2 regions of the Kocuria salsicia genome follow, and region 2 is predicted to be linked to the other one. Evidence: predicted binding sites of a transcription regulator. Region 2 holds the regulator's gene; the other holds the start of a gene.
The links. Region 2 encodes LexA, which represses DNA repair genes until DNA is damaged. Its sites were predicted from a motif close to TCGAACANNTGTTCGA; they were not measured.
Positions count from the first base shown of each region.

Region 1: the regulator LexA is predicted to act here: its motif matches at 5,080-5,095, upstream of ruvA (Holliday junction branch migration protein RuvA).

Region 1 is NZ_BAAARF010000003.1:210,884-218,330, forward strand. It holds gene thrS (threonine--tRNA ligase) at 1-718, shown strand, start outside; gene ABD264_RS01025 (HIT family protein) at 715-1,287, shown strand; gene ABD264_RS01030 (Mur ligase family protein) at 1,339-2,652, shown strand; gene ABD264_RS01035 (type 1 glutamine amidotransferase) at 2,662-3,393, shown strand; gene ABD264_RS01040 (YebC/PmpR family DNA-binding transcriptional regulator) at 3,537-4,298, shown strand; gene ruvC (crossover junction endodeoxyribonuclease RuvC) at 4,303-4,986, shown strand; gene ruvA (Holliday junction branch migration protein RuvA) at 5,206-5,847, shown strand; gene ruvB (Holliday junction branch migration DNA helicase RuvB) at 5,850-6,950, shown strand; gene ABD264_RS01060 (preprotein translocase subunit YajC) at 7,092-7,447, shown strand, end outside.
Region 2 is NZ_BAAARF010000012.1:27,903-35,349, forward strand. It holds gene ABD264_RS10035 (DUF1844 domain-containing protein) at 174-626, shown strand; gene ABD264_RS10040 (SseB family protein) at 720-1,580, opposite strand; gene priA (bifunctional 1-(5-phosphoribosyl)-5-((5-phosphoribosylamino)methylideneamino)imidazole-4-carboxamide isomerase/phosphoribosylanthranilate isomerase PriA) at 1,573-2,322, opposite strand; gene ABD264_RS10050 (hypothetical protein) at 2,399-2,560, opposite strand; gene hisH (imidazole glycerol phosphate synthase subunit HisH) at 2,557-3,273, opposite strand; gene hisB (imidazoleglycerol-phosphate dehydratase HisB) at 3,270-3,887, opposite strand; gene ABD264_RS10065 (histidinol-phosphate transaminase) at 4,094-5,197, opposite strand; gene ABD264_RS10070 (LysM peptidoglycan-binding domain-containing protein) at 5,325-5,825, opposite strand; gene lexA (transcriptional repressor LexA) at 6,118-6,882, shown strand; gene ABD264_RS10080 (ATP-dependent DNA helicase) at 7,104-7,447, opposite strand, start outside.

The DNA of each region.
Region 1 (7,447 bases), on a different contig from region 2:
GCAGGCACGCGACGCGATCGGGCGCACGTGGCAGATGTCCACCATTCAGCTGGACTTCAACCTCCCCGAGCGCTTCGACCTGGAGTACCAGGCCTCGGACGGCACACGCCAGCGCCCCGTGATGATCCACCGCGCGCTCTTCGGCTCCGTGGAGCGCTTCATGGGCGTGCTCACGGAGCACTACGCCGGCGCGTTCCCCGCCTGGCTGTCTCCCGTGCAGGTGCGGGCGATCCCCGTGGCGGACGCGTTCGACGACTACCTGGACGGCTTTGCGCAGAAGCTGCGGGAGAAGGGCGTGCGCGTCGAGGTGGACACCTCCTCGGACCGCTTCCCCAAGAAGATCCGCACCGCCTCGAAGGACAAGATCCCGTTCGTGGTCATTGCCGGCGGGGACGACGCCGAGGCAGGCACCGTCTCCTTCCGCTTCCGCGACGGCTCCCAGTTCAACGGCGTCTCCCAGGACGAGGCGGTCGAGCTGATCTCCGGTCACATCGCACAGCGTGTCAACGCGGACCCCACGGCCCCCGCCCAGCCCGGTGCGGTGGACGACTCCGCAGACGGTTCCGGTGGCGGCGAGGTGCGCGTGACCGAGACGGTCGTCGAGGATTCGGCGGACGCCGCGGCGTCGGCCTCGTCCCGGAAGGCAACCGCACGCGGTGCCGCCGCCGGCGGGGCGAGCACGGAAACCGGCGAGCCGGGCGTGCCGGGGCAGCCGTGACCGGGCGGGGCCCGGCGTCGGGCGAGCAGGGCGTGGGCCGGGACGACTTCGAGCTCCCGGGCGTGCCGGACGGCTTCCAGCGGCTGTGGACCCCCCACCGCCTCGCGTACGTGCGGGGGGAGGACACCTCCGTGGAGCAGCCACCGGGCTGCCCGTTCTGCGCGGCGCCCGGGCGCCCCGACGACGAGTCCCTCATCGTGCACCGCGGGGAGCACTGCTTCGCCGTCCTCAACCTGTTCCCGTACAACCCGGGGCACGTGCTCGTGTGCCCGTACCGGCACGTCGCGGACCTCGAGGAGCTCACGGACGAGGAGCTGTGGGAGCTGAACACGCTCACCCGCACCGCAGTGCGGGTGATCCGCGACGTCGCCCAGCCGGCCGCGTTCAACGTGGGCCTCAACCTGGGATCCGCCGCCGGTGGCTCGCTGTCCGCGCACCTGCACCAGCACGTGGTGCCGCGCTGGACCGGCGACGCCAACTTCATGCCGGTGATCGCCCACACCAAACCCCTGATCCAGACCCTCGGATCCACCCGCGAGGACATCGCGGCCGCCTGGCCCGAGGACTGACCCACCGGGCCCCCGGGTCCGCACCGCGGGCGAGCGTGCCCGCTCACTAGGATGGAGCCCATGTCCAGACCACTTGTACGTGCCCTCGGCCAGGGCGTCCGCTGGGCCACGAGCCTGCGCGGCGGCGGATCCGCCTTCCCCGGCCTGTTCATGGAGAAGCTGCACCCCCGCTTCGTGTCGGAGGAGCTCGCCAAGCTGCCCCTGGGAGTGGTGGTGGTCAGCGGAACCAACGGCAAGACGACCACCACCAAGATGGCCGTGCAGCTGCTGCGTTCGCAGGGGCTGCGGGTGTTCACCAACCGCACCGGCTCCAACTTCGTGCGCGGCGTGGCCGCCTCCCTGCTCGCCGAGATGGACGCGTTCGGCCGCCTGGACGCGGACGTGGCCGTCCTGGAGCTGGACGAGGCCCACGCGGTGCACTTCGTGAAGCAGGTCCGTCCGCGGACCAGCCTGCTGCTCAACATCATGCGGGACCAGCTGGACCGTTTCGGGGAGATCGACACCACGCGGCGCATGCTGCGGCAGGTGGCGCACGCGACCACGGAGACCGTGGTGCTGAACCGGGAGGACCCTCGGATCGCCTCGCTCGCCGAGGACCTCCCGGAGGGCACCGGGGTGAGCTGGTTCGGGCTCTCTGACGCGCTGCGTCCCATGTTCCCCTCGGACGACGACATGCGCGACGGCCTGCGCCAGGTGGACCCGGGCGCCGAGGACAGCGCCGTTCCCTCGGCGGAGCGCCCGCGGGCGGACGTGGTGCTCGAGGCCGTCAACGCTCGAAGCGTTGAGCTCGACGTCGCCGGCAAGGCCTACGAGGCCACGGTGGACCTCTACGGCGTCTACAACCAGTACAACGCGGCGGGTGCGCTGGCACTCGCCCTGCAGGTGCTGGGCGAGCGCGCGGACACGGCTTCCCTGGTGGCGGAGCTCGGCAAGGTCACCCCGGCGTTCGGGCGCGGGGAGACCATCACGGTCCAGGACAAGCCCCTGCAGCTGCTGCTCGTGAAGAACCCCGCCGGCTTCCGGCTCTCCCTCGCCTCCGCCTCGGCCGAGGACTACGCGACGATGATCGCGATCAACGACCAGTACGCGGACGGCCGCGACGTCTCCTGGCTGTGGGACGTGGACTTCGACCGGCTGCGCGAGGGCGGCGTGGACGTGGTCTCCGGTGTGCGCGCGTGGGACATGGCCCTGCGCCTGGACTACGACCTCGTGCCCGTGGGCACCGTGGAGCCGGACCTGGAGACCGCCCTGCGGGACTTCATCGCGGGGTCGGGGGACCGTCCCATGCGCATCTTCTGCACCTACACGGCCATGCTGTCCCTGCGCAAGATCCTGGGCGGCATGACTCACGTGGCCGCGATCTAGGAGGACTCCGTGCCAGAGACCAGCACAGAACCGCTGCGCATCGTGCAGCTCTACCCCCGGTACATGAACATCTACGGTGACTGGGGCAACACCCTCACGCTCAAGCGCCGAGCCGAACGCTACGGGCTCGCAGTGGAGGTTCACGACCACAACCCCGGTGACCCCTGGCCGGAGCAGGCGGACCTCTTCGTGGGCGGCGGCGGGCAGGACTCGGGACAGTTCCGCGTGGCGGAGGACCTCGCGGCCGTCTCGGGGCACCTGCACGACGCTGCGGAGCGCGGTGTGCCGATGCTCGCCATCTGCGGGCTGTACCAGCTCCTGGGGAAGAGCTTCCGCACCGGCGGGGGAGAGACCCTGCAGGGCATCGGGATTTTCGACCTGGAGACGGTCGCGGGCCCCGAGCGCCTGATCGGCAACATCGTGACCGAGTCACAGGAACTGGGCACCATCGTCGGCTACGAGAACCACTCCGGACTGACCCACCTGGGCGCGGGCCAGCAACCGCTCGCCGCGGTCGTCTCCGGGGCGGGAAACGACGGCCAGGACGGCACAGAGGGCGCCCGTACGGCCAACGTGCTGGGCAGCTACCTGCACGGGTCCATGCTGCCGAAGAACCCGGCCGTCGCGGACTTCCTGCTCTCAGCCGCGCTCGAGGTGCGGGGTGAGGCCCTGCCGGAGAAGACCTTCGACGACACGCTCGCGGAGCGGGCCCGCGAGGTCGCGAGCTCTCGGCCCCGCTGACGACGCCGCCCGGCGGGGGGGGGGGGGGCTGCCCGCAGGCGCTGGTGTGACAGCGCACGGGGCACGCTCGGTATCATGGCAGTCAATCCACCACCGCGTCCGGCCCGAGCACGGCCGGACGCACTGTTTCTAGGAGGTCATCCATGTCAGGTCACTCCAAGTGGGCCACGACCAAGCACAAGAAGGCGGCGATCGACGCCAAGCGTGCGAAGGCGTTCGCGAAGTACATCAAGGGGATCGAGGTCGCGGCCCGCATGGGCGGCGCCGACACCTCCGGCAACCCGGCGCTCGAGCTCGCCGTCTCCAAGGCCAAGAAGAACTCGGTGCCCAACGACAACATCGACCGCGCCGTCAAGCGTGGTGCCGGGCTGACGGGTGAGACGATCGACTACACCGAGATCCTCTACGAGGCCCGAGGCCCGCAGGGCACCGCGCTGTACATCGAGTGCCTCACGGACAACAAGAACCGTGCGGCGTCCGAGGTGCGCGTGGCGGTGACCCGCCACGGCGGCTCCATGGCGGACTCCGGCTCCGTGGCGTACCTCTTCGAGCGCAAGGGCGTGGTCGAGGTCGCGAAGACGGACGGGCTGACGGAGGACGACGTCCTGATGGCCGTCCTGGATGCCGGTGCCGACGAGGTGCTGGACGAGTCGGACGTCTTCGAGGTGGTCAGCGAGGCCACGGACCTGCCCGCGATCCGTACATCGCTGGACGAGGCCGGGCTCGAGTACAACAACGACGACCCCCAGTTCCGGGCGACCATGAAGGTGGACCTGGACGCGGACGGTGCGCGGAAGTTCCTCAAGCTCGTGGACGCCGTCGAGGAGCTCGACGATGTGCAGAACGTCTACTCGAACGCGAACATCCCGGCCGAAGTCATGGCCGAGCTCGAGGACGACGAGTAGGACCGTGCCGCGCACCCAGGACCGCGGGGGGCGTCGGGTGCTCGCCGTGGACCCTGGCCTCACACGCTGCGGGTTCGCCGTGGTGGACATGTCCGCCCAGCGCACGGGCACGTTCGTGCACGTCCAGGTCAGCGGCACGAAGGCGGACGAGGCGCTGGAGCGGCGCGTGCTGACCATCATGGAGACCGCCGAGGAGCTGATCGAGCGCTTCCGGCCGGACGTGGTGGCCGTGGAGCGCGTGTTCGCGCAGAACAACGCCCCCACCGTGGTGGGCACCGCGCAGGCCACCGGCGTCGTCATCGCAGCGGCTGCCAGACGCGGAATCCCCGTGGCCTGGCACACACCGTCCGAGGTCAAGGCCGCGGTCACCGGTGACGGGTCCGCGGACAAGGAGTCGGTCAACCGCATGGTCGTGCGGATCCTGCGCCTGGATGCCCCGCCGCGTCCCGCGGACGCCGCGGACGCCCTTGCTCTGGCGGTGTGCCACGGCTGGCGTGGCGGCGTCTCCGGGGTCAACGCGGCCGAGCGGACCTCCACCCACTCGGGGTCCAGACCCTCCCGCGCAGGCACTGCCGGCACGCTGACCCCCGCGCAGCAGGCGTGGCGGCGGGCCGAGACGGCGTCCCGCGCGCCGGGTGCGGGAAAGCCCCGGTCCTCCGGGCACTCCGGCGGGTCTCGCTTCCGCTGACCCGCCCCGTTGCGACAGGATCGCGACGGCACGCTGGAGCATCCGGGTGTCGCTCATCATGTCCCCGGGCCTTGGTACAGTGGCCAGCAGTATTCGCACATCTGTTCGAACGTGTGCGGCTGCCCCCTCGGTGGGACGGTTGCGCACGGACGGGCGCCCCGGCGGCGGGGCCGCCGCCACTGAGACGACCCGCGCGGAGCCGGGAGAGGGGAGCGGACCGTGATTGCCTCGGTCACCGGTGAGGTGCAGTTCGTGGGGACCACGCTCGCGGTCGTGGAGGTCGCCGGCTTCGGGGTCGAGGTCCACGCGAGCACCCACACCCTCGCGGGACTGCGGGTGGGTTCCACCACGCGTCTGCACACCGCGTACATCGCGCGGAAGGACGAGTCCCCCCTGCTCTTCGGCTTCTCCCGCGCGGACGAGAAGGAAGTGTTCACCGTGATGCTCGGGGTCTCCGGGGTGGGCCCGCGCACGGCCCTGGCGGCGGTCTCCGTGCTCGGCCCGGACGACGCCAGGCGCGCGATCGCCGCGGGTGACGACAAGGCATTCACCGCCGTGCCGGGCATCGGTCCCAAGTCCGCGCGCCGGATCGTGCTCGAACTGGCCGACAAGCTTGTACTCCCCGAGCCCGCAAGCGTGCAGGGCGCCCAGCCGCAGATGCAGGTCTGGCGTGAGCAGGTCGTTGATGCCCTGACCGGTCTGGGGTGGAGCGAGAAGGACGCCGCCCGGGGCATCGACGACGCCCTGCAGACCCAGCCCGAGCTCGCCGACTCGGGCAACGTGGCGGAGATCCTGCGCGCCGTCCTGTCCTGGCTCGGCACCTCCAAGGGCACCTCTCACGCCCGCACCGGGGGGCGTTGAGCATGGCCATCGAGGACGGCGCGTCCACCGGGCAGCAGCGGCTCGTTGGTGCGGAGGGCGACTACGACGACCAGCAGCTCGAGGCGTCCCTGCGCCCGGGCACGCTCGAGGACTTCGTGGGCCAGCAGCGCGTGCGTGCCCAGCTCTCGCTCGTGCTGGAGGCGTCCAAGCTGCGCGGTCGCACGGCGGACCATGTGCTGCTCTCGGGACCCCCGGGGCTCGGCAAGACCACGCTCGCCATGATCATTGCCCAGGACCTGGACGTCCCCCTGCGGATCTCCTCCGGCCCCGCCATCCAGCACGCCGGGGACCTCGCCGCGATCCTGTCCTCCCTGACCCACGGGGAGGTGCTCTTCCTGGACGAGATCCACCGCATGTCCCGCCCGGCCGAGGAGATGCTCTACATGGCCATGGAGGACTTCCGCGTGGACATCGTTGTGGGCAAGGGGGCCGGTGCCACGTCTATCCCGCTGGACCTCCCACCGTTCACGCTCGTGGGCGCGACCACGCGTGCCGGTCTGCTGCCTGGCCCTCTGCGGGACCGCTTCGGCTTCACAGGGCACCTGGAGTTCTACTCCGTCCCGGAGCTGGAACTCGTGTTGCGCCGCTCGGCCGCCCTCTTGGACCTCACCATGACCACGGAGGCGTTCAGCGAGGTGGCTTCCCGCTCCCGGGGAACCCCCCGCATCGCGAACCGGCTGCTGCGCCGCGTGCGGGACTGGGCACTCGTGCACGGCGTGGACCGGATCGACGCGCGCGCCGCCGGCGCCGCACTGGACATGTACGAGGTGGACGTCCGTGGCCTCGACCGGCTCGACCGCAACGTGCTCTCGGCGCTCGTGGGAAAGTTCAACGGTGGCCCCGTGGGGCTGTCCACCCTGGCGATCGCGGTGGGTGAGGAGACCGAGACCGTGGAGACCCTGGCCGAGCCGTTCCTCGTGCGGGAGGGACTGCTGGGGCGCACGCCGCGCGGGCGCATCGCCATGGCGGCCGCGTGGGAACACCTGGGTCTGGAGGTCCCGAACCACGCGGCGTTCAAGGATCCGGCCCTGCGCACGGCGCTGGCCTCGAACGCGGAGCAGGAGCGGGACGCCTCCTCCTAGCCGGTCCTGTCACCGTCCAGCGGGTCACCAGATCCATCCACTAAACTTCATGCGAACCCGAGCGCGTGCTCGAATCATTCCCGCGGGTCAGCGGGCACCTGCCACGCGCGACCCCTCGCACGACGACAGAACGGATCATTTGTGACGCTCCTCGCAGAAACCCAGGAAGCTGCTGCCGGCGGAGGTGGGACCGCGTGGTTCCTGCCCGTGATGCTCGTGGTGATGGTGCTGCTGCTCTGGCTGCCCATGCGCCGCCAGAAGAAGGCCCAGGCCCAGATGAGGGCCAAGCAGGCGACCATGGAACCCGGCACGCGCGTGATGACCAGCTTCGGCCTCTACGGAACGCTGCGCGACATGGACCGCGAGCAGAACAAGGCCGTCCTGGAGATCTCCCCGGGCCAGCTCGTCACCGTGCACTCCCAGACCGTGACCACCGTGGTGGACGAGACTCCCGCGGACTCCGGGGCGGATGGGGGCGCCGTCGTCGACGGCCCTGC
Region 2 (7,447 bases):
GTCGTCCATGATAGCGCACCGGCACCCCTCTCGGCCAGCCTGGGCCGAGAGGGGTGCCGGGAGCGGGCCTGGCTGGACGCGGAGGCGGAGGAGGGCCCGTGGTCGACGTCGGGCGGGCCGTGCGCCGTCGCCGCCCCCTGTCTCCACGGCGGCGCTGTTCTACAGTGGGACGCATGTCCGACGCACCGCGCTCCGAGCGCTACGAATTCACCGACAACCCCGGCACCCCTCCCGCCGACCACAAGCACCCCCCCGCCGAGACCCTCGGCCTCCCCGATGACACGGTGGACGCGGTCCAGGGGCAGATGCGCGACATTGCGGAGGTTCCCGCGGTGGAGGTCATCACCACCGCCGCAGTGCACCTCATGAGTGCCGCCGCCGTGAAGTGCGGCCTGGCCGCGGACGAGCACGCCGAGGAGCTCAAAGACCTCGACGAGGCGCGCAAGCTCATCACGGCGCTGGCCGGCTTCGTCACGGCCGCCGCTCCGGAGATCGGCTCGCAGCACGCGGGACCCCTGCGTGACGGACTGAAGTCCCTGCAGCTGGCCTTCCGCGAGGCCTCCCCGTTCCCGGACGCGCCGGGCGCGGGCCCGGGCGAGAAGTTCACCGGCCCCGTCTACAGCTGACAACTGCTGCGGTCGCAACGCCGGGCACACCCTGCACGCGAACGGCCCACGACCACGCCGGTCGTGGGCCGTTCTTGCCGTGCGGGCAGCACATCAGGAGATGAGACGAAGCTCCACCGAGTCCACGGCGTCCGCCATGACCTGCTCCGCGGCGAGCCGCTGCTGGTAGCGCTCCACAGCGGCCCGAACCTCGTGCTGGGACATGCCCGCACGCAGCTGCAGGGTCACGGTCAGTTCCGGGCCCTCGCCCCCGCCCGTGAGAGGGGTGCCGTCCGCGCGGAGCGCGGCGACACCGCGCCCCGGCCCGGCGAGGGCGGCCTGCACACCGTCGATGCCAAGGCCGGCGCGCACCACGGCGTCGTCCACCGCGAAGTCACGGTAGGACGGCGTCCATTCCTGGCCCTGTGCGACAGCCCACAGTGCCGGTCGGCGCACGACGAACGCCGGATCCGTTCCGGGATCGATCACGAGCATCGAGGAACCGTCCTGCACCGCGGACAGTGCTGCGCGGCGGATCTCCACGGCCACGGGACGGGCCTGCGCGTTCCAGGCCTGCAGCGCCGCCGTCGAGGTGAAGACGGGCAGCGCGGCGCGGCCGTCCGAGGCCGTGAGGCTCACGAGGGCCATGTCCGCCTCCTTGTCGGAGACCAGCCCGCCCTCGGTGATGTGGGACTGCGAGACCCGCGCCACGATGGGTACGAAGACGCGCGCGGATCCGAGGGCCGCCACGAGGTCCTGCTCACCCAGCCGCCCCTCGCGCCAGGCGGAGAGTGCGCGCTCCAGCCTCAGGTCCGCGGTACCGGGATCCTCGGAGAACTGGTGGGTGTGGCTGGTCCCCTCCCCCAGGTTCCGACCCTCCCAGATCTGTCCACCGGTGTCCGTGGCACCGCCCGCCGACCGCAGCTGGGCGGCGATGTGCGGAGGCAGGGGGCGGGCCTCCGGGGTCTCAGGCACCGGGGCGACCGGCGACTGCGAGGGCCTCGGAGAGCGTGAACCTTCCCGCGTAGAGGGCCTTGCCCACGATGGCTCCCTCGACTCCCGTGGCCACGAGCTCGCGCAGGGCCGCGATGTCCTCGAGCGAGGAGATGCCGCCGGAGGCCACCACGGGCTTGTCGGTGCGCCGCGCCACCTCCGCGAGCAGCTCGGTGTTCGGGCCCCGCAGGGTGCCGTCCTTGGTGACATCCGTGACCACGTAGCGAGCGCAGCCGTCCGCCTCGAGCCGGTCCAGGACCTCCCAGAGGTCCCCACCGTCACGGGTCCAGCCACGGGCCGCGAGCGTGCTGCCGCGAACGTCCAGACCCACGGCGATCAGGTCCCCGTGCTCCGCGATCACCCGGCGGGTCCACTCCGGGTTCTCCAGGGCCGCGGTGCCGAGGTTGATGCGCGCAGGCCGCAGGGAGAGGACCCGCTCGAGGGACTCGTCGTCCCGGATGCCGCCGGACATCTCGATCTTCAGGTGCAGGTTCTCCGCGACGCGCCGTAGCACCTCGATGTTGTCGCCGCGACCGAACGCGGCGTCCAGGTCCACCAGGTGAAGCCATTCGGCCCCGGCATCCTGCCACGAGCGCGCCGCCTCCAGCGGATCTCCGTATCCCGTCTCGGAACCGGCTTCGCCCTGGACGAGGCGTACGGCCTGCCCTCCCTGGACGTCCACCGCCGGCAGCAGCTCGAGGCGGGGTTCGGTGGTCTCGGTCATGTCTCTCCTCGCGTCAGCGCCGGGTGGCGCGCTCAGGGTGTCGGTGGGTGTCCGGGGGCGTCTGGGCCGTGGGGCCTCACACGCTCACGGACCACGAGTACGCTCCGTAGCCGATGAGCGCCGCGGCGATGACCGCGATCAGGATCACCGACCACAGGGGTTTGCGCTGCTGGTGGAACGAGATGGCGCCTCCCACGAAGAACGCCCCCGCCACGAGCACCAGGAGTGAGGGTGTCACGGGGTGACCTCCGCTCCGGTGGCGGGCATGCGCCCCTGCATGCGGCCGGTGCGCGGGAGCGTGGCGAGCCAGTTGCGCAGCAGCGCGAGGCCCGCGCGAGAGGACTTCTCGGGGTGGAACTGGGTGGCGCTCAGCGGACCGTTCTCCACCGCGGCCACGAATGGGGTTCCGTGCTTGGCCCACGTGACGGCCGGCGGGGACATCTGCTCGATGCTCTGGTCGAACGCCCAGTCCTGCACCCCGTAGGAGTGCACGAAGTAGAACCTCTCGTCCTCCAGGCCGCGGAACAGCACGGAACCCTCCGGGGGCTGCACCGTGTTCCAGCCCATGTGGGGAACGACGGGAGCAGCCAGCCGCTCGACCGTGCCCGGCCACTGGCCCAGCCCCTCGGACTCGCGTCCATGCTCCACACCGCGTTCGAACATGACCTGCAGCCCCACGCAGATGCCCAGGACCGGGCGGCCCCCGCTGAGACGGCGGTCGATCAGACGCGGCGCGTCCACGGCGCGCAGCCCGGACATGACCGCCTCGAAGGCACCCACGCCCGGGACGAGCAGACCGTCCGCGTCCGCGACGTCGCGCGGGTCCGCGCTGAGCTTCACGCGCGCCCCGGCCGCCTCGAGCGCCCGGACCGCGGAGCGGACGTTGCCCGCCCCGTAGTCCAGCACGACGACGTCGGGGGCGTCACGCACCCCGGTGTCCACCCCGCTCACAGTGACCCCTTCGTGGATGGGATGGAGCCTGCCATGCGCGGATCCAGCTCCACAGCCTCGCGCAGCGCCCGCGCCAGGGCCTTGAACTGGGCCTCGACGATGTGGTGCGGGTCCCGGCCGCGGAGGAGCTCCACGTGCAGGCACAGCTGTGCGTGGTGGGCCAGCGACTCGAAGACGTGACGGGTCATGGACCCGGTGAAGTGCCCGCCGATCAGGTGGTACTGCTGCCCCTCCGGCTCCCCGAGGTGCACCGTGTATGGACGCCCGGAGACGTCCACCACCGCGGAGGCCAGGGCCTCGTCCAGCGGCACGGTGGCCTGCCCGTAGCGGCGGATCCCGCGCTTGTTCCCGAGAGCCTCGCGCAGCGCCTCTCCGAGCACGATCGCCGTGTCCTCCACCGTGTGGTGGACGTCGATGTCCGTGTCACCGTGCGCCTGGACGTCCAGGTCGATCAGGGAGTGCTTGGACAGGGCGGTGAGCATGTGGTCGTAGAACGGGACGGTCGTCTCGATCCGCGACGTCCCCGTGCCGTCCAGGTTGACGCTCACGCGCACCGTGGACTCACTCGTCACGCGCTCCACGCTGGCGGTTCGCTGCTTCTCGGCTGCGCTCATGTGCTGCGTTGACTCCTTGGTGTTCGTGTCCCGCGACCCTTCACGGGACCGTTCCATTCTAGGCGGGCCCCCGACCGGCTGAACCGCGCCGACGGTACTGCGTCGTGGGCCGGATGGACACCGTCCCCTCGTCCAGCACCGGGCCAGTCGCGCCAGGTCAGCCCCAGGTGACTGCTGGCCTCGTGCCGCCCGGCCCGGGCGCCTCGTCAGTGGACGGACAGGTAGTCCTCCACGGCCTCGAGGAACGCGGTAGTCTCTGCCTCCGTGCCGGCCGTGACGCGCAGGTGGCCGGGAATGCCGACGTCGCGCACCAGGACGCCCCGGTCCAAGAGCGCCTGCCACATGTCGTGGGCGTCCCCGTGGCACGCGAAAAAGACGAAGTTGGAGTCCGACTCCGCCGGGGTCAGGCCCATGCGCTTGAGCTCGTCCACGATCCGGTCCCGCTGCATCTTGACGTCCTCCACCGTGGCCAGGAGCGTCTCGTGGTGAGCCAGCGCCGCCAGTGCCGTCGCCTGGGTGACGCTCGAGAGGTGGTAGGGCAGGCGCACGAGCCGCATGGCATCAGCGACCTCGCGGGCCGCTGCGAAGTACCCCAGCCTGGCGCCGGCCAGCGCAAAGGCCTTGCTCATGGTGCGGGTCACGATCAGTCGGGGCCGGCCCTCCAGCAGGGTCAGGGCGGACGGCGTGCCGAAGCGTGCGAACTCTGCGTACGCCTCGTCCACGACCACCACGGTGTTGGCGTCCTCCCCCGCCTCGTACACGGCACGGACCACGTCCAGGCCCAGGGCGGTACCCGTGGGGTTGTTCGGCGAGCACAGGAAGACGACGTCCGGTGCGTGGGTCCGCACCTGCTGCGCGGCCGACTCTGCAGAGAGCGAGAAGTCCTCGGCGCGACTCCCCGCGGTGAACTCCGTGCCGGTACCGAGGGCCAGCAGGGGGTACATGGAGTACGTGGGGACGAAGCTCAACACGGAGCGGCCCTGGCCCCCGAACGCCTGGAGGATCTGCTGCAGGATCTCGTTCGAGCCGTTGGCCGCCCAGAGGTTGTCCTCGGTGAGACCGTGGCCCAGGTAGTTTGCGAGTGCGCGGCGCAGGTCCGTGAAGTCGCGGTCCGGATACCGGTTCAGGGACACGGCCGTCTCGTGCACGCGCCTCGTGATGGCCTCCACGACGTCGTCCGGCACGGGATGCGTGTTCTCGTTCGTGTTCAGCGCGACCGCGACCTGCAGCTGGGGAGCCCCGTACGGGGACATTCCGCGCAGGTCGTCGCGCAGCGGAAGGGAGTCGAGGGGTGCGGCGGGATTGTTCACCGCCCCAGTCTATGAACTTCTCCGGGGAAGTTCTTCGAGGACGTTCTCCATGCGGTTACGAGTTGCCGGCCACCGGGGCAAACCGGCGGCAACTGCTCCGATCCGGGTCCCCGGGCCCCGGAGGGCATCAGCGGGCCGGCACCTCGAGGACCTGTCCGGCCATGAGCGAGGGCGAGGAGAGCCCGTTGAGCTCCGCGATGTCACTCATGACCTCGCGGGTGTCGCGCTGGGGCTCCGAGGAGGCAGCGATCTCCCACAGCGTCTGGTTCGCCTGCACGGTGACGCTGCGGGTGACGGGTTCCGCCACGCTGTCAGTGGAGGCCTTGACGGTGGCCGGGAGGAGGAACACCGCAGCCACCACGAGAAGCGCCGCGGCACCGGTGACGAACGGGAGCCCCATCAGCAGGAAGCGCCCTCGGCGGGTGAGGTGAACGCCGGACCCGGCACTCCCGCTCGCCCCCTCCGGGCGGCGCCCGCGGGCACTCGCTCCGGCTGCGCGCACGGTGCTCGCCCCGCGGGTGGCCGCCGGAGCGGCGACCGTGGCCGCGCGACGGGCGGCGCGGGAGAGGCGGGACACGGGTGCGGCGGCACCGCGACGTAGGGACCTCGGCATGATGAGTGCGGTCACGACAACCTCCTGGTGATCGGGGCGGCGCCACCTCCCGGCGGCGGTGTTCGAATCCTGTACTGCGTTCGTAGAACACACCTTCGAATGACAGGTTTCAGTTCTAGCACGGATGTACGAACACTGTCGAGGCTGTTTTCGAACACATATTTGAATCGGCGGCCTTTCGCGGGTTAAGCTCGAGGTCACACAGCAGTCAGTCGACCCCACATCTCCGACACGCATAAGCGCCCCAGCGCCGCGCCGTCCCCCTGGGACACCACCGCACCGCGTGACACGGCGAAAGGACCCGCACGTGAGCACTTCTTCCCCGGATCGCCGCGCGGCAGAGACCCGCGCGCGTTCGCTCACCCCGCGGCAGGCCAGGATCCTGGCCGCCGTCCAGCGCTCCATCGCCTCACGGGGCTACCCGCCGTCCATGAGGGAGATCGGGGACATCGTGGGTCTGGCCTCCCTCTCCAGCGTCACGCACCAGCTCGGCCAGCTCGAGAAGTGGGGGTACCTCCGCCGCGATCCGCGCCGCCCGCGCGCCATGGAGGTGCTCCGTCCGCTCAGCGCCGAGGAGCTGAACCGCCACCTGGGGGCCGAGCAGGATGCTCCCGAGGCCCGCGGGGAGATGGCCGGCCGTCTTCCGTCCCCGTCCGTCCACACGATCGGAGACCTCCCCTCCGCGGACGAGTCCTCCGCCATGGTCTCCGTACCCCTCGTGGGACGCATCGCCGCCGGTGGGCCCATCACGGCCGAGCAGTCGGTCGAGGACGTCTTCTCCCTCCCGCGTCAGTTCGTGGGTCACGGCCAGCTGTTCATGCTGAAGGTCTCCGGCGACTCCATGATCGACGCCGCCATCTGCGACGGCGACTGGGTGGTCGTCCGCCAGCAGAACTCGGCGGAGAACGGCGACGTCGTGGCTGCCCTGCTCGACGACGAGGCCACTGTCAAGACATTCCGCCAGCGCGACGGGCACACCTGGCTGCTGCCGCAGAACACGCGCTACGAGCCGATCCTCGGCGACCACGCCACAGTGATGGGCAAGGTCGTCTCCGTCTTCCGCGCCCTGTAGTCCGGCCCGGGACCAGCCACCCCACCGCGTCACCGCCACGGGGGCACCCACCCACACGTGGGATCGCAGCAGCATCGGCGCGCAGCCACCCTGCGTCGTCGTCACCCAGACCGCGGTGGCACCCGCGTGCCCTCCAGTGGTTCCGTCAGGGCGAGGCAGCGTCGGCGTTGCCGGTACCCGCCTCGACCCGCCACACAGCCAGGTCCAGCCCGGGGGCTCCGTCAGGAGGCATCGAGGCGCTTCAGCGCGCCGAGCACCATCTGCCGGTCCGTCGTGCGCCACAGGGGAGGCAGCGAACGGGTCAGGAAGGATCCGTACCGGGCCGTGGCCAGGCGGGAGTCCAGCACGGCGACGACGCCGCGGTCCCCGCTCGAGCGGATCAGCCGACCGGCACCCTGGGCGAGCCGCACCGCGGCGTGGGACGCGGAGACCGTCATGAACCCGTTACCTCCCGCCCGCTCCGTGGCACGCGTGCGCGCGGTGCCCAGCGGATCATCGGGGCGGGGAAACGGGATCCGGTCGATCACCACGAGCCGACAGGAGTGCCCGGGAACGTCGACCCCCT